DNA from 4 places in the Marinobacterium sp. xm-m-383 genome. Region 2 is predicted to be linked to each of the others. Evidence: predicted binding sites of a transcription regulator. Region 2 holds the regulator's gene; each other region holds the start of a gene.

The links. Region 2 encodes sigma-54, which starts transcription at its own class of promoters, with help from an activator protein. Its sites were predicted from a motif close to TGGCACNNNNNTTGCTNT; they were not measured.
Region 1: a site for sigma-54 is predicted at 2,447-2,464, ahead of urtA (urea ABC transporter substrate-binding protein). Genes of this name have one in related genera too.
Region 3: a site for sigma-54 is predicted at 1,991-2,008, ahead of glnA (glutamate--ammonia ligase). Genes of this name have one in related genera too.
Region 4: a site for sigma-54 is predicted at 1,713-1,730, ahead of XMM383_RS07560 (amino acid ABC transporter substrate-binding protein). Genes of this name have one in related genera too.

The regions. Positions count from the first base shown of each region.
Region 1 is NZ_WBYT01000001.1:605,193-609,599, reverse strand. It holds gene XMM383_RS11665 (GntR family transcriptional regulator) at 1-293, shown strand, start outside; gene XMM383_RS02865 (uracil-xanthine permease family protein) at 459-1,814, shown strand; gene XMM383_RS02860 (hypothetical protein) at 1,851-2,201, opposite strand; gene urtA (urea ABC transporter substrate-binding protein) at 2,506-3,789, shown strand; gene urtB (urea ABC transporter permease subunit UrtB) at 3,859-4,407, shown strand, end outside.
Region 2 is NZ_WBYT01000003.1:105,739-110,145, reverse strand. It holds gene rapZ (RNase adapter RapZ) at 1-381, opposite strand, end outside; gene XMM383_RS06170 (PTS sugar transporter subunit IIA) at 384-842, opposite strand; gene hpf (ribosome hibernation-promoting factor, HPF/YfiA family) at 855-1,145, opposite strand; gene XMM383_RS06160 (RNA polymerase factor sigma-54) at 1,198-2,697, opposite strand; gene lptB (LPS export ABC transporter ATP-binding protein) at 2,728-3,453, opposite strand; gene lptA (lipopolysaccharide transport periplasmic protein LptA) at 3,456-3,965, opposite strand; gene lptC (LPS export ABC transporter periplasmic protein LptC) at 3,940-4,407, opposite strand, start outside.
Region 3 is NZ_WBYT01000008.1:32,466-36,872, forward strand. It holds gene glnL (nitrogen regulation protein NR(II)) at 1-174, opposite strand, end outside; gene glnA (glutamate--ammonia ligase) at 499-1,905, opposite strand; gene typA (translational GTPase TypA) at 2,295-4,103, shown strand; gene XMM383_RS11430 (MFS transporter) at 4,236-4,407, shown strand, end outside.
Region 4 is NZ_WBYT01000004.1:19,228-23,634, forward strand. It holds gene XMM383_RS07555 (amino acid ABC transporter permease) at 1-581, opposite strand, end outside; gene XMM383_RS07560 (amino acid ABC transporter substrate-binding protein) at 656-1,672, opposite strand; gene glnE (bifunctional [glutamate--ammonia ligase]-adenylyl-L-tyrosine phosphorylase/[glutamate--ammonia-ligase] adenylyltransferase) at 2,008-4,407, shown strand, end outside.

The sequences.
Region 1 (4,407 bases), on a different contig from region 2:
TAGAGTTAGCAAGACTCTCGGGCAATAAACCCCTGGAGGGGTTTCTTCACTCCCTGGTACCGCAAACCTCGTTAATTATCGCCCTCTATCAGGCCAAAGAGGGGAGTCGTTGTGCCATTGATGAGCACAGTCGTCTGCTGGATGCGCTGAAGCTCGGTGATGCCGAGGAGGCGAAACGTTTAATGGGTGAGCACCTAGATCATATTGAAGAGCGTTTGGCTCTGGATGAGTCACCGGGTAATCGCAATTTGGCTAAGGTGTTTGGGCGCCGAGCTGAAAAAGCTGGCGCATAACGGTGCGTCAAGTTAAATTGGATGCACATAAAAGGTGCAACAGCTTAAGTTTCTGACCTATTGGTTAATGATTTATCCATTTATATCAATGGGTTAGTGATGTTGGCATTTTATGTGCTAACAAAAAATAAGAAAGCTGCATTGAGCAGTTGTTTGTAGGCAATAATGAGCAATGAAAAGATTTCGGCAGCGCAGATGCGCGACCCGAATTACACCCCACCGATGCATCTAGCAATTCCGCTAGGCATTCAACACGTACTGGCGATGTTTATCGCAAACGTAACCCCAGCGATCATCGTTGCGGGTGCAGCGGGATTTGGCTTTGGTTCAAATTCACCTGACTTCCCTAACATGATCTACATGATGCAGATGTGTATGCTCCTTGCGGGTGTTACAACACTGCTTCAGACAATTGGTGCAGGCCCTGTGGGTGCACGTCTTCCGATTGTGCAAGGTACCAGTTTCGCATTCATTCCTATTCTTATCCCATTGGTAGCGGGTAAGGGTGTAGAAGCGATGGCTATGGTGACCGGTGGTGTCCTAGTCGGTGGTCTATTCCAAGCAGCGCTAGCGCCATTTATTGGTCGCCTTCGTTTTGCTTTGCCTCCATTGGTAACTGGTCTGATCGTGCTGATGATCGGTTTGTCACTTCTTAAAGTGGGTATTCAGTACGCGGCAGGTGGCGTTCCGGCGATTGGTAAGCCTGAGTTTGGTTCGTTAGAGAACTGGACTGTTGCTGGTACCGTTATTGTGGTGACCCTAGGTCTGAAATTCTACGGTAAAGGCATGATCAGCTCAGCGGCTATATTGATCGGTCTGATTGCAGGTTACGTTCTGGCCTACTTTATGGGTATGGTTAACTTCGGTAACGTCGGCCGTGCTGCAAGCTTTGCGCTGCCACAGCTCTTCCCATTCGGAATCGAGTTCGGCGCAGGTGCCATCATCGGTATCGCACTTATGTCATTCATCTCTGCGATTGAGACAGTGGGTGACGTATCGGGTATCACCAAAGGTGGTGCGGATCGTGAAGCAACTGATACTGAGATCAAAGGCGCAACTTATGCAGACGGTCTAGGTACAGCGCTATCTGCTCTAGCTGGTGCACTGCCAAATACATCTTTCTCGCAAAACGTTGGTCTGATCGCAATGACGCGTATGATGAGTCGTCACGTGGCAACCATTGGTGCGATCTTCCTGATCGTTTGTGGTCTGATCCCTAAAGTGGGTGCTCTCATCTCTACTGTGCCAATCGAAGTATTGGGTGGTGGTGTTATCGTGATGTTCGGCATGGTTGCCTCTTCAGGTATGAAGATGCTGGCTGATGTGGATTGGAACAGCCGTAACATGGTGATCTTTGCAGTATTACTATCACTTGGCCTGGGTCTAATGCAGGTTCCAGAAGCGCTTCAGCACCTAGACGGTACAGTTAAGGCGCTTTTAACAACAGGTCTACTACCAGCAGCAGTCTGCGCCATCGTACTCAACCTGTTTATGCCTCATCCTAAGAAGGAAGAGGAGTAAGTTTTTAACTTACCTTTCTAATCGATCAAAGGCCCCTTATGGGGCCTTTTCAGTTGGAGCCTTATCACAGATGAGGCGATTTTTATCAGCACGCATCGCGGCCTTTTCAAGACCGCTCCAACGGTTCGCACGCTGAATTGATGTTGGAGCCTCATCGAAGATGAGGCGATTTATATCGGTAAAAATCGCGGCCTTTTCAAGACCGCTCCAACGGTTCGCACGCTGAATTGATGTTGGAGCCTCATCGAAGATGAGGCGATTTATATCGGTAAAAATCGCGGCCTTTTTAAGACCGCTCCAACGGTTCGCGTGCCGAGTTGATGTTGGAGCCTTATCGTAGATGAGGCGATCGTTTCTGACTGCGGATGACAGGCTGAAGCCAGTCACGGCAGCTCCGTAGTTGAGTTCTCGCCTGTCAGCCGCTATATGGCTAATCCCACAACCCCAAACAAGTGCACCAAAATACCCTTAAAAATTTACTTTTGCGATCTTTTGGTGCGCATTCCTGTCGCAAATGTCACTTAATGGTGCACTGCAAAATCTCTTCATATGCGTCAAATAGAATAATATTAATTGTTTATCTTATTGTTTTTAAACATAAATAAAATTAATTTACGGACTATTTCAAAAACTGGCACGCACTCTGCAATAAGAAAAACATCTAGGTTACTAATCAAAGGAGAAGACCCTGATGTCTAAATCAACTATGTTTAAATCTGCTGCGCTAGCCTTAGCTGTTTCTGCAACGAATCTTGCAATGGCGGCTGATACGATCAAAGTGGGCGTGCTTCACTCACTGTCGGGCACAATGGCGATCAGTGAGACAACACTGAAAGACACCATGCTGATGCTGATCGAAGAGCAGAACAAGAAGGGCGGTTTGCTAGGTAAACAACTTGAGCCTGTGGTTGTCGACCCAGCGTCTAACTGGCCACTGTTTGCTGAGAAAGCACGTGAGCTAGTTGAGAAAGAGAAGGTGGACGCGATCTTCGGTTGTTGGACATCGGTGTCACGTAAATCGGTTCTTCCGGTTATTGAAGAGCTAGACAGCCTCATGTTCTACCCAGTTCAGTACGAAGGTGAAGAGTCGTCTAAAAACGTCTTCTACACAGGTGCTGCGCCAAACCAGCAGGCGATTCCAGCGGTTGATTACCTAATGAACGAGTTGGGTGTTGAGCGTTGGGTGCTAGCCGGTACTGACTATGTCTACCCACGTACAACTAACAAAATCTTGGATGCTTACCTAAAAGCGGCGGGTGTTGCTGAAGAGGACATCATGGTGAACTACACGCCATTCGGTCACTCTGATTGGCAGTCGATTGTATCGGACATTAAAAAGTTCGGTTCAGCGGGTAAGAAGACTGCGGTTGTCTCTACCATTAACGGCGATGCCAACGTACCTTTCTACAAAGAGCTAGGTTCACAGGGCATCAGCTCTGAAGATATTCCAGTGGTTGCTTTCTCTGTCGGTGAAGAGGAGCTATCTGGTATGGATACTGGACCGCTTGTAGGTCACCTAGCTGCTTGGAACTACTTCATGAGCGTTGATAGTGAAGTGAACGATGAGTTTATCGAGAACTGGCACTCATTCATTGGTAACGAAGATCGTGTAACCAATGACCCAATGGAAGCGCACTACATCGGCTTCAACATGTGGGCTAAAGCGGTTGAAAAAGCTGGTACAACGGATCCATCGGCTGTCCAAGATGCTCTCATCGGTGTCTCTGTACCAAACCTTACAGGTGGCCTATCCACTATGATGCCAAACCACCACATCTCTAAACCGGTTCTGATCGGTGAGATCCAAGATGATGGTCAATTTGAAGTGGTCTCTTCAACTTCAGGTTTGGTGGTTGGTGATGCATGGTCTGATTTCCTAGAGGGTTCTAAAGACCTTATCTCAGACTGGCGCCAGCCACTCTCTTGCGGGAACTACAACGTGAAAACCGCAACCTGTTCTGGTCAGAACTTCTAATCTTTCTTAACAAGAAAAGACCAGGCGGCAGATACTGCCGCCTTTTTTCCACCTGTAAGGAATCTCATTATGATGCGATCTGTTAGAAAATCGCTTCTAAGCTCTCTGATGCTGATCATCTCGCTGCTTGCTCTGCCAGTTCTAGCAGGCGAGGCTGAGTTTAATCAGTACGAAGAGAAGCTGACAAAAGCAAAGTTTACTGAAAAATCACGCATTATTAGCGACTGGATGGCTACCGATTCAGGCGAGGCCCTATCCTTAGTTCAACTGATGCTCGACAGCCAACTCTACTACCACAAAAAAGAGAAGCAGCTCTATCGAGTTGAGAAGGCTGAAAAGGGGGCTGAGGCAATCAGGCTGCGTGATGGCAGTTTGGTTGTGATCGACAATAAGCGCCACTTTAAACGTGTCAGTATCAATAACACTTTGCGTTCTGAATTTGGTGCGCTGCTTTCAACCGCGGCTCTGCTTGCAGAGAGTCCAGCGGATCGACGCAGTGCTGCCCTGGATTTGATTGGAACCGCAACTCCAGAGGTGGTGGGTCAATTGCGTGAGCTCATCAAGTCTGAATCCGATTCCTCTGTTCTAGAGGCCTTTAATATCGTGCTAGCTGTGGCG
Region 2 (4,407 bases):
CAGATCTCGTTCTAAGGCTATTGCCTCTTCCAGTCCAATATCTTGGTTGCTCAGCGGGTGTTTTCTTCGAGTGGCGCTGTATCGTTTCAATAGGGTCGCTTCTGATGCGTCAAGATACGTGATCTCGATGCCTATGTCTTCTCTAACCCTCAAGGATTCCATGATCTCTGGGAAGGCTTTTAGGTCGGTATGCTGGTTGCGGGCATCAATGCTCACAGCAATCAGGGGTGCGTTATTCTGGTCGTTAAGCATCTGCTCGACCAACGCTGGCAATAGCGTCGCTGGTAGGTTGTCTATGCAATAGAACCCAACATCTTCAAGTGCTTGCAAGGCGGTACTCTTCCCTGAACCACTGCGACCCGAGATAACAACGACTCTCATGATTAGACCTTTGATAGCTCAGTTGCTTTATTGAGTAGGGCCTCAGAATTCGTGCAGTCTCTGAGTGAATTAAGGGCTTCGGGCTTGCTGAACAGCTCGGCTAAACCAGCCAGTGTCTTAAGGTGCTCATCATTTCCATCATCGGGCACGATCAGTGCGCAGACAAGATCGACCGGCGCTGAATCGATTGAATCAAAATCGACACCGCCATCGAGTGTGATTAAGCAGGCGGATGCTGTTGAACAGCCCGGAATTCGACAGTGGGGTATACCCACGCCAGAGCCAATTCCTGTACTGCCTAATCGTTCACGATTAAGAAGGCCTGTAAAAATTTCATCTTCTGTTACGCCATCAACTGAAGAGGCCAGCTTTTCGCTGGCCACTTGAAGAAGGCGTTTTTTACTGGCGACTGACTCCCGGCAGGCGGTTGTTTCAGTCGTCAGTAGGTCACCTAGTTGCATGTTGTCGTTCGTTTATTTGTGAGATTTCATTTTTTCTTTATGCTTGATGATTTGGCGATCAAGCTTATCCACTAAGCCATCAATCGCTGCATACATGTCATCATGCTCATCAGAAGCGACCACTTGGCCACCGGCTAAGTGAATATCAGCCTCGGCTTTTTTACCCTGCTTTTCGACACTGAGAGTAACTTGTACATTCTGAATGTTGTCGAAGTGACGTTCTAGCTTATCGAACTTGTTACGTACGTATTCACTTAGAGCTTCAGTCAGGTCTACGTGATGACCAGTAATATTTATCTGCATATGACTTCTCCTCGTCTTAGGCGGAGTGAAAAAATGAGGCCGCCTACCTCAATTAAACCAAACGCTTTCTCTCATTTGAAGGTGGAATGTTGAGAACTTCGCGATATTTAGCAATGGTTCGTCTTGCAACATTCACCCCCTCTTCATCTAGTAGTGTAGCAAGCTTACTGTCACTTAGTGGCTTGCGAGGGTCTTCTTCTGAAATTAATTTTTTAATGATTGCTCGAATCGCAGTTGATGATGCACCACTGCCGTCACTGGTAGCCACCTGACTCGAAAAGAAATATTTCAATTCAAAGACACCGCGCGGGGTGTGCATGTATTTTCGAGTTGTAACACGGGAGATGGTGGATTCATGTAGATCAACGGCTTCAGCAATGTCGTGAAGAATAAGAGGCTTCATCGCCTGTTCACCCTGTTCAAGAAAACCGATCTGTCTGGAAACGATCTCCGTTGAGACCTTTAAGAGGGTCTCGTTGCGGCTTTGTAAACTCTTTATGAACCAGCGTGCATCCTGGAGATGGTCTTTTAAAAATTGGTTCTCCGCGGAGTTGTCTGCACGTTTAATCATGCCTGAGTAGACATCATTGATACGTAACTCAGGAACTACGTCGTTATTTAAAGTGAGTGTCCACTCCCCAGCGCGTTTACGCACGATCACGTCCGGTACGATGTAATCAGTATCACCCAGATCTAAAGAGTCTCCTGGTGTTGGGTTAAGTGATTGAATCAACCTAACCACCTCTGACAGTTGCTCCTCTTTGAGCCTCATACGGCGCATCAAAGATTTAAAATCTCGACTGCCCAACAGGTTTAAATAGTCGGTCGCTAGGCGCAGTGACTCTGCGCGCCAAGGTGTCTCTATGGGTAGCTGTCTTAACTGGATTTTCAAACACTCTGCAAGATCACGGGCACCGACACCGGGTGGGTCAAACTGTTGAATGCGGTGAAGTACTGTCTCCACCTCATCTATTTCCACTTCAAAAAAGAGTTCAGGTAGTTCCTCTTGGCAGTTAAGAAGAATGTCCTGCAGATCGGTGATCAGATAGCCACGATCATCGATAGAGTCGATAATCATCTCAGCAATGTATCGATCAACATCGCTGAAATTAACCAGATTCAGTTGCCAGTTAAGGTGGTCTTGGATGGTTTCAACCGCAGCGTCATTATCACCTGGCATCCAATCATCATCACGATTGGAATTTGAAGAGCTTTGGTAAGTATCGTCCCATTGACTGTCGGTTGAAAGCTGTTCAGGGATGTCATCAGTAGACCAGCTATCTTCCGGCTGAGACGATTCGAACGTCTCTTCGATCTCTGAATTAGATTGGGTCTCATCTAAGGTTGATGACTCTTTTTGCTCAATGCTTTGAGAGTTCTCTTCACTCTGATCTTCTTCATCGGCTACCTCCAGTAGTGGGTTACTATCGAGTGCCTCTTGAATCTCTGTCTGTAGCTCTAAGGAGGAGAGTTGCAGCAATTTGATCGCTTGCTGCAATTGTGGGGTCATGGACAGGTTCTGTCCGACTTTGAGCTGTAAAGAGTGCTTCATTAAAATGATAATTACTTAAAAGTGTGAGAGTTACAAGCGAAAATCATTGCCCAGATAAGCCTCTTTAACGGCTTGATTCATCATGATCTGCTCAGGCTCACCCTCTGCAAGAATGTTACCCTCACTAACGATGTAAGCCCGTTCGCAAATGTCGAGAGTCTCTCTGACATTGTGATCTGTTATCAGGACGCCAATACCTCGATCTTTAAGGTGTCTGATGGTCTGTTTGATGTCGCTGACAGAGATGGGGTCTACACCAGCAAAAGGCTCGTCCAGTAGGATGAAGTCAGGATCGTTTGCTAGGGCTCTTGCAATCTCAACTCGGCGTCTTTCACCTCCGGATAGGACCATCCCTTTGGACTCTTTGATGTGAGTGATATGAAACTCTTCAAGCAGTGACTGAGCTTTCTCGTGTTGTTGATCTTTGGTCAGGTCTTTTCTCTGCTCCAGTATGGCCATCAGATTGTCGTAGACACTCAGCTTTCTGAATACAGAGGCCTCTTGCGGAAGATAGCCTAAGCCGCGTTTTGCGCGCTCATGAATAGGCATTCTAGTGACGTCGTCGCCATTGAGACGAATGTTGCCTCGATCCGCTCTGACCAGACCTACAATCATATAGAAGCAGGTTGTCTTACCCGCTCCGTTGGGCCCAAGCAATCCTATAATCTCACCGGGCTCAACAGTGACGGACACATCTTCAATAACAGAGCGTCCTTTGTAGCTTTTGGCTAGGTGGAGGGCTTCGAGTGAACTCATGGTTAATTATCTTTTTTAGGCTGAAGAACCATTTTGACACGCTGGCTTCCGCTCTCACTGCTAAAGGCTTTTACTTTAGAGTTCGCCATGTCGTAATTAATTTTAGCCCCAGTGAACTCGTCACCACCCTGAGTCACTCTAGCGTTCCCCGTAATTAACAGCAGTTGAGAGCTTACTGTGTAATCCAGAGTTGAACCGGTTGCATAGGTAATCTCTTGGTCCAGTTGAGGGCGTTGTTCGAAGTAGGCTGGAGCACCTTTTGAGATGATCTGATTGATGGTGTCATCATTACCACGTAACAGATCGACGGTTTCACCTTTAAGCACCATTGATCCCTGGGTGATGATGACGTTGCCTGTGTATCGAGTGACTCCTTTGGCCTCATCAATATTAGCTGAGTCTGCCTCAACGTAGATAGGCTCGTCTCTATCGGTTGGCAGCGCTAAAGCTGATCCACTAAGAACAACTGTAAAGGCTAGAAATAGGTTACTGGTCAGTGCTCGAAGCGACATAGGCCCCCCTCACGGTTGAATGAAGATCTAAGGTGTTTAATTCCGTATTCAGTGTCATGCCAACCCCTTTGGTTGAACCCTGGTTGTTCAGAAATTCGACGGCTACATCACTGGTCGCCAGATTCTGTTCTGGAAAGTAGCTCAACTGCTCTGTGAAGAGTGCAGTGTCTTTCTCAGAATCTGGATTATGGTGAAGCTGTACACTGCCTTCAAGGTCTAGTTGACTGTTATCGTCCGCAAAATAGCCTAGACCAGCATTGATGGTGTGTTCAGTCGTGCCATCTTGGCGATAGCCTACGGAGAAAGGTGTTGTTAACTTCATCTGTTCTGAGTTAACTAAATGCTCTGCTCGCGGGGTGTGGGTGACAGAGCTTAGATTGCCCTCTTCAGACCAACGAGTGAGAGTGGCGTCAGTTACAAAAAAATCAATTCTGTTTGGGTT
Region 3 (4,407 bases), on a different contig from region 2:
TTCGGAACCAATAAAGAGATACTCGATGTGTGAATTTTTTAAGCGTTTAAAGCTACCCTCTAACAGAACCTCAGCGGCCGGATTCATATACTTCAACTCGAACTTCTGCCCCAGTACCAATACAGCCGTATTGAGGTTTTCAAGAATCAATTTGTACTGTTGCGATCCGAACATTAGGTATTCCCAAGGGTTTTGATGACTTAACAGCTCTACTCTAGCGTTAAGCCTTAATAGCTCTACTTAATAAGCAAAAAGGTTGCCAACTCAGCGAAACCCAGTAACCACGGGCTTTTGAGTTTTAGCATGCACAATAGAATGGCATATATGAAGATATTATGCACCATTTTGGTGCGAGGTGTTTTGTGCGCATCCATGCGCCTGCAGGATACTGTTCGTCCTGGCATACCCTGCTCCTGCGCATCCATGCGCCTGCAGGATACCGTCCATCCTGGACATAAAAAACCCGGCAGGTGCCGGGTTTTTTGAATCGATAAGATCTTAAACTGAGTAGTAAAGATCGTATTCGATTGGGTGAGTTGTCTGGCTCACTTGAGCACACTCTTCACGCTTAAGTTCGATGTAAGCGTTTAGCATGTCTTCAGTGAATACGCCGCCGCGAGTTAGGAACTCGTGATCAGCTTCTAGAGCGTCCAGAGCTTCTTCTAGTGAAGAACAAACCTGTGGGATCTGAGCAGCTTCTTCAGCTGGTAGATCGTAAAGGTCTTTGTCTGCTGCATCGCCAGGGTGGATCTTGTTCTGGATACCGTCAAGACCCGCCATCATTAGCGCAGAGAACGCTAGGTATGGGTTAGCGATTGGATCAGGGAAGCGTGTCTCGATACGACGGCCTTTAGGGCTAGTTACGTATGGGATACGGATAGAAGCTGAACGGTTACGAGCTGAGTAAGCTAGCATAACTGGTGCTTCGAAGCCTGGAACAAGACGCTTGTACGAGTTAGTACCTGGGTTACATAGAGCGTTAAGCGCTTTAGCGTGCTTGATGATACCGCCGATGTAGTAAAGAGCTTCTTCAGATAGGCCCGCGTATGCGTCGCCAGCGAAGATGTTAACACCGCCTTTAGATAGAGACTGGTGAACGTGCATACCAGAGCCGTTGTCACCAACGATTGGCTTAGGCATGAACGTAGCTGTTTTACCGTAAGCGTGAGCAACGTTGTGAACTGCGTACTTAAGAATCTGAACTTCGTCAGCTTTCTTAACAAGGGTGTTACCTGCCACACCGATTTCACACTGACCAGCAGTTGCTACTTCGTGGTGGTGTACTTCTACGTGCAGACCCATCGCTGTCATCGCGTCACACATTGCAGCACGAAGATCGTGTAGAGAGTCTACTGGTGGTACTGGGAAGTAACCGCCTTTAACGCGTGGACGGTGACCTGTGTTACCGCCTTCGAATTTGCTGTTAGAAGACCATGCAGCTTCTTCAGAAGATACAGTGTAGCCACAACCAGACATGTCAGAGTGGAAGTGAACTTCGTCAAATACGAAGAACTCTGGCTCTGGACCGAACATAGCGCTGTCAGCGATACCTGTTGATTTCAGGTACTCTTCTGCACGCTTAGCAACAGAACGTGGATCACGCTCGTAACCAAGACCTGTAGCAGGCTCAACGATGTCACAACGGATGATGACTGTTGCATCTTCAGAGAATGGATCAACGATAGATGAAGAGTCATCTGGACGAAGGATCATGTCAGAGTCGTTAATACCCTTCCAACCTTGGATAGATGAGCCATCAAACATTTTGCCGTCTTCGAAGAAGTCGTCACCCATTTCGTGAACTGGGATAGTTACGTGCTGCTCTTTACCTTTAGAGTCTGTAAAGCGAAGGTCGATCCACTTCGCGTCAGTTTCTTTGATCAGATTTAGTGTCTGTTCAGACATTATGGCTCTCTCCATTATCAGATATTGCCAGACTAGTAGCCTTGGGTTTAAGCCTGCACCATGCAAGCTCAGTCTTCCTAACGAGCTAGCAAACAGTATGCCAACTCGAAAAAAGTCTTTATTTACGGTGATTTACCGCATCAGCAACGAATCACCAATGACAATAAACGCACCAATTTGATGCACACCTAAAACATACGCACCACAATGGTGCTTTAAACTATTACTAGTCTGTCGATGTGTGCCAATATGATACTCCAGCCAAAAAATTTTGCACTAGATTCGCTTCTAACAATTGTTCATATGGTCCAAATTTATTGGCTATTAATTCGCCTTGATCACGCTCGACGCGTATAATCCGCGCATCTTTAATTAATGAGACTCACCTCGTGATCGAAAATCTTCGCAATATCGCCATCATCGCACACGTCGACCATGGCAAAACCACCCTAGTTGATAAACTTCTAGAGCAGTCAGGTACCCTTGGCCGTCGTGATGAAGGCGCTGAGCGCGTCATGGACTCAAACGACCAAGAGAAAGAGCGTGGCATCACCATCCTTGCCAAAAACACCGCCATCACTTGGAACGACTACCGCATCAACATCGTCGATACTCCTGGGCACGCCGATTTCGGTGGTGAGGTAGAGCGTGTTATGTCGATGGTTGACTCGGTCCTTCTGCTTGTTGATGCAGTTGATGGTCCAATGCCACAAACACGCTTCGTTACTCAGAAAGCCTTTGCACGCGGCCTTAAGCCAATCGTTGTTATCAACAAAATCGACCGTCCTGGTGCACGTCCAGATTGGGTTATGGATCAGGTTTTCGAACTGTTCGACAACCTAGGCGCTACCGATGAGCAGTTGGACTTCCCGATTGTCTACGCCTCAGCGATCAACGGTATTGCGGGTGATGATCACGAAGCTATGGCTGACGATATGACGCCTCTATTTGAAGCGATCATCAAGCACGTTGATGCGCCTCACGTCGATACAGAAGGTCCATTCCAGATGCAGGTCTCTGCGTTGGACTACAACAGCTTTGTCGGTGTTATCGGTGTGGGTCGTATCTCACGCGGTAAGATCTCTACCAACACGCCTGTTAAAGTCATCGATTCACACGCAAAAATGCGTTCAGGTCGTATCCTTAAGATCATGGGCTACCACGGTCTTGATCGTGTCGATGTCGACAGTGCACAAGCAGGTGACATTGTCTGTATTACCGGTCTAGACGAACTCAACATCTCAGATACGCTGTGTCACCCAGATGTTGTTGAAGCACTACCAGCACTCTCTGTCGATGAGCCAACCGTCTCTATGACATTCCAGGTCAACGACTCTCCGTTTGCCGGTAAAGAGGGCAAATTCGTTACCAGCCGTAACATCAAAGAGCGTCTAGAGCGCGAATTGATTCACAACGTAGCACTGCGTGTAGAGCCGGGTGATAGCCCTGAGAAATTCCGTGTATCAGGTCGTGGTGAACTTCACCTATCGGTACTGATTGAGACCATGCGCCGTGAAGGCTTCGAACTTGGCATCAGCCGTCCTGAAGTAATTCAGAAAGAGGTAGATGGCGAAATCCACGAACCTTACGAGATCGTTATGATCGACGTTGAAGAGCAGCACCAGGGCTCGATCATCGAAGAGCTAGGCATGCGTCGCGGTGACATGACGAATATGGAAGTTGACGGCAAAGGCCGCTGTCGCCTGACCTTTATGATCCCTTCTCGCGGTTTGATCGGCTTCCGTAGCCAATTCCTAACCATGACGTCTGGTACTGGTATCATGAACTCAATCTTTGACCACTACGGTGTGGTGAAAGAGGGTGAGACGGTGACTCGTAACAACGGCGTACTGGTTTCGATGGTTAACGGTAAAGTACTGGGCTACGCACTCTTCTCTCTTCAGGAGCGCGGTCGCCTCATGATCGGTCCAAACATTGAAGTGTACGAAGGCATGGTCATTGGTATCCATAGCCGCTCGAATGACCTAACGGTTAACCCAACCAAAGGTAAGCAGCTAACCAACGTCCGAGCCTCAGGTACTGATGAGAACATCGTGCTAACGCCACCTATCCGCTTTACTCTAGAGCAGGCTCTAGACTTCATTGAAGATGATGAGTTGGTTGAAGTAACACCTGAGAACATCCGTATTCGTAAGAAGTTCTTGAAAGAGCATGAGCGTAAACGCGCTAAGCGTTAATTAATTTGCAATAAATGCAAAACATAAAACGGTGCCAATGCAAATTGAGCACCGTTTTTTTATATTCAAACGAAATAAACGGAGTAAACTAAAGTCCAAGAAATCTTGAAGTGACAAACTAGGAACCACCTAATGACCAACAGCATTTTTTACCGGGTCAGCCCTATTCTTTTTTCAATTATTGGTATGGCGCTTAGCCACAACCTATTCTTTATCATCCTCCCTTTAAGAATGCAGTCGGCGGGCATTGAGTCTTCACAAGTCGGTATTGCTATGGGTATGTTTGCCGCCGGCTCTATCCTGG
Region 4 (4,407 bases), on a different contig from region 2:
AGATCGCCGCCAATCAGTTTAGGTAGGTAGAGGCCGCGAACGTTGAGGAACACAGCTTCGCCTAAACTCAAGCTTTGGCGAGCGCCAGGCAGACTGGATAGAACGGCGAAGTACCAGAAGAACACCTGTAGCAGAAGCGGTACGTTTCGGAAGATTTCTACATAGACCAGAGCAATCTTACGAATCAACCAGTTATGCGAGAAGTGCGCCACACCAAAGATAAATCCAAGTAGCGTCGCGAAGAAGATACCGATGGCCGAGACCAAAAGGGTGTTTAAGAAACCGACAACAAATATTCGTCCGTAGGTGTCGGTCGACTCAAAGGAGATCAACGACATCAAGACATCATAGCCTGCAGCTGCGCCTAAGAAGTCGAAACCGGTTTTGATCCCCGTCGCTTCCATGTTGGCCAGCGTGTTGCCAATGATGGTGCCAAAGAAATAGAGCAACCCAGCGACCAGTGCGATCTGATAGAAGAAACCGCGGATGCGTGGGTTGTTATAAAAGGCGTTGGAGGTGGTTCCGGAGCTCGATTTACGGCTCGCTGACTTAACCTCTTCAATGGTTTTTTGTTTGAACATTGAATTAACCTAAAAATAGAGTGCTTTCACGCAGAAAGGGGCACTGTTGTGCCCCTTTTTAGATCGCTTCGGTTTTAGCGCATAGCTGGTGCGTATAGGATACCGCCATCACGCCAAGACGCGTTGATACCACGTGCTAGCTTAAGTGGTGAATCCATACCCACGTTACGCTCAAACGACTCTGAGTAGTTACCTACTTGAGTGATGATGTTGTAAGCCCAGTCAGCACTTAGACCTAGGTTAGCACCTAGTTCACCTTCAGCACCTAGTAGACGCTTGTTAGCTGGGTTGCCGTTCGCTTTCATGTCAGCTGCGTTTGCAGAAGTGACCTTCTGCTCTTCTGCTTCGATCATTGCGTTTAGAGACCACTTAACAATGTTGAACCACTGGTCATCGCCTTGACGAACTACTGGGCCTAGAGGCTCTTTAGAGATAACTTCGGGAAGAATCACTGCATTGCCTGGGTTAGCTAGACCGATACGAAGTGCCGCTAGCTGAGAACCGTCTGATGTTAGGAAGTCACAACGACCTGATTCGAAACCTTGACGAGTTTGGTCAGAGGTATCGAAAGTAACCGCTTTGTATGACATGCCGTTCTCACGGAAGTAGTCAGCGATTGCAAGCTCAGTAGAGGTACCCGCTTGGATACATGCGTTTGCACCGTCTAGCTCAGTTGCGCTTGATACGCCTAGGTCTTTCATGACCATGAATGACGCACCGTCGTAGTAGTTAGTACCAGCAAAGTTGATACCTAGTGATGTATCACGAGTGTGAGTCCAAGTCGTGTTACGAGATAGCATGTCGATTTCGCCAGACGCTAGCGCAGTGAAACGCTCTTTAGCGGTTAGCGGTTTGTATTGAACAGCTTCTGAATCGCCAAGTACTGCAGCTGCAACCGCACGACACATATCAACGTCGAGACCGCTCCATTTGCCGTTCTCATCTTTTTGAGAGAAGCCTGCAAGACCAGTAGATACACCACAAGTTAGGGTGCCACGGCTCTTAACATCGTCAAGAGTAGCTGCTTGAACTGCACCAGCAGTCATTGTTGCAGCAAGGATAGAAGCGGTTAGTAAAGCTTTCTTAGCCATTATGTAGATCCTCTTTTGAGTAGGTTGTTGTTCTTTTTCCACAGCAACTAGTGTGCCAACAATTTTCAGTGAGTCATTTTCATCGACATTCATCGTTAAAAATTGTCTGAAAGTTACGGTATAACGGGGTGTTTTGATCAAATAATCTTTAATACCCAACGCCAGCACTCTGCTTACTCTTTTAAGATTGTGTCATTCTGACTCAAAGGTCAATACTAAAGTAGGGCTTAAATTGAGCTTTTGCACAGTATTGGTGCAATTTGATTTAAGTCCTGTTCCTCTTATAACTGAACGCAGTATATTAGTCCTATTGGCAAGATTTCGGAGTGGTTTGAGTGACAGCGATATTGAATGACTACCTAGAAAAACAGCAGCAAAAGGTTTCAGCAGCAAGAGATCTGCTTGAATCAGATCACAATCGGTTGGCGGAGTTAGATCGAGTGCTATTGGGATCTGACTATGTTGCGGATCAGCTGCAGCGTCATCCCGAATTGATTGAGCAGTTAAACCTTGATGTTGGTGAGCTTCCAACAGGTGCTTTAACAGCGCAAGTGTTGGCGGCTGTTGAAGCTGTGGGGAGTGAAGAGGCACTGAGTGTTGCGCTGCGTCGCCTGCGTCGATTGGCCATGGTTAGAATTATTTGGCGCGACTTGAACCGATTGGCCGATCTAACAGAAACCACCCGGATGCTCTCCGAACTGGCCGATGCCACTACTGATGCAGCATTGAATTGGCTGCACCAAGATCTAGTCAAAGATCTGGGTGAGCCAATGGACTTAGATGGAAATTTGCAACGCATGGCCGTCATTGGAATGGGCAAATTGGGGGCACATGAGCTCAATCTCTCCTCGGATATCGACCTGATGTTTACCTTCCCCGCCAATGGCGAAACCCAAGGTGGCCGCCGTTCACTATCCAACCAAGAGTTCTTTACACGACTGGGTAAAAGATTGATTCGTGTTTTAGATGCCCCCACAGCCGAGGGCTTTGTATTCCGTGTCGATATGCGTCTGCGTCCGTTTGGATCTTCTGGTCCATTGGTTGCCAGTTTTGATGCCATGGAGCAGTACTACCAGACACAGGGGCGTGAGTGGGAGCGTTATGCGTTGATTAAAGCGCGTATCATCGCGGGTGATAAGGAAGCTGGCGCCCAGTTGATGCAGGATCTGCGCCCCTTTGTCTATCGTAAGTACATTGACTACAGCGCCTTTGAATCTTTGCGTGAAATGAAAGGGATGATTGAGCGTGAGAACCGTTTAAAGGGTCGTGAGAATAACGTTAAGTTGGGAGCCGGAGGTATTCGCGAGGTTGAGTTCATCGCTCAAGCCTTTCAGCTAATCCGCGGCGGGCGTGATACACGTTTGCAGCAACGAGAGTTGTGCAACATATTGCCACTTCTCCCAGAGGTAGTCGGCATTCCAGACGTGGTTGTGACAGAGCTAACCCATGCCTACGTCTTCCTGCGTAATGTGGAACATGCGATTCAGGCGCAAGCAGATAAGCAAACCCAAGAGCTACCAGCTGATGATCTCGGTATGCAGCGCCTTGCCTACTCCATGGGCTTTACGAGTCCAGAGGCGCTTTTAACAGAGCTAAATGAGCATCGAAGTCGAGTCTCACAGCACTTTGCAGATGTTATTGCACCAGTGGATCAGGAAGGCAATGCCGAGCAAACTGAGAGCGATGCGCATCTTACGGGCCTCTGGCATGAGGAGTTTGCAGATCAGGAGGCGCTGGCTCACTATCTGACAGAGCTGGGTTACAGCGAAACCGATCGAGCGTTGAAGGCACTGGTATCGCTGCGCCAGTTAAGAACGGTACAGGCGTTGCAAAATGTCGGGCAGGAGCGTTTGTTGGATCTGCTGCCTCGTTTGCTCCGGGATCTGTCGGGCGTGGAAAACGCAGAAGAGACTTTGGAGCGGGTTTTGCAGCTGATTCAAGCTGTAGTGCGTCGTTCAGCCTATCTTCTTCTGCTAGCCGAAAACCCCAGTGCTCGAGCGCAGTTGGTAAAGCTCTGTTCAGCCAGTCCATGGTTTGCAGAGAAGCTAGCTCATCAACCGGTCCTTCTTGATGAGCTGATTGATGCATCATCACTGTTCAATCCACCGGACGCACAAGCTTTATCCAATGAGTTACGACAGCAGTTGATGCGTATCCCAGAGGATGACATTGAGCAGTTAATGGAAGCGCTGCGTTACTTTAGAAATGCACATATTCTGCGAGTGGCTGCTGCGGATATAACTGGTGCTTTGCCTCTGATGAAAGTGAGTGATTACTTAACCTGGCTAGCAGAAGCGATTCTCCAGGCGGTTTTGGAGATCGCATGGCGAGATATGACAACCAAATATGGCACGCCGCAGCGATCGGCAGGCGTTCTATGCGATCAAGACTTTGTCATTATCGGCTTTGGTAAATTGGGTGGGATTGAGCTCTCTTATGGATCGGATCTGGATCTGGTTTTTGTGCATGATGCGCCCAGTAATTTGATGACTGCTGGGGGCAATAAAGAGATAGCCAATGACGTTTTTTTCACGCGTTTAGGTCAGCGCATCATTCATATATTGAACACCTTCACGACCTCGGGTCAGCTTTATGAGGTCGATATGCGTCTGCGACCCTCTGGCAATTCTGGACTATTGGTCAGCTCCCTGAATGCCTTTGAGGCCTATCAACTGAATGAAGCCTGGACTTGGGAGCACCAAGCACTGGTGCGTGCCCGTGTAGTGGCAGGGTCG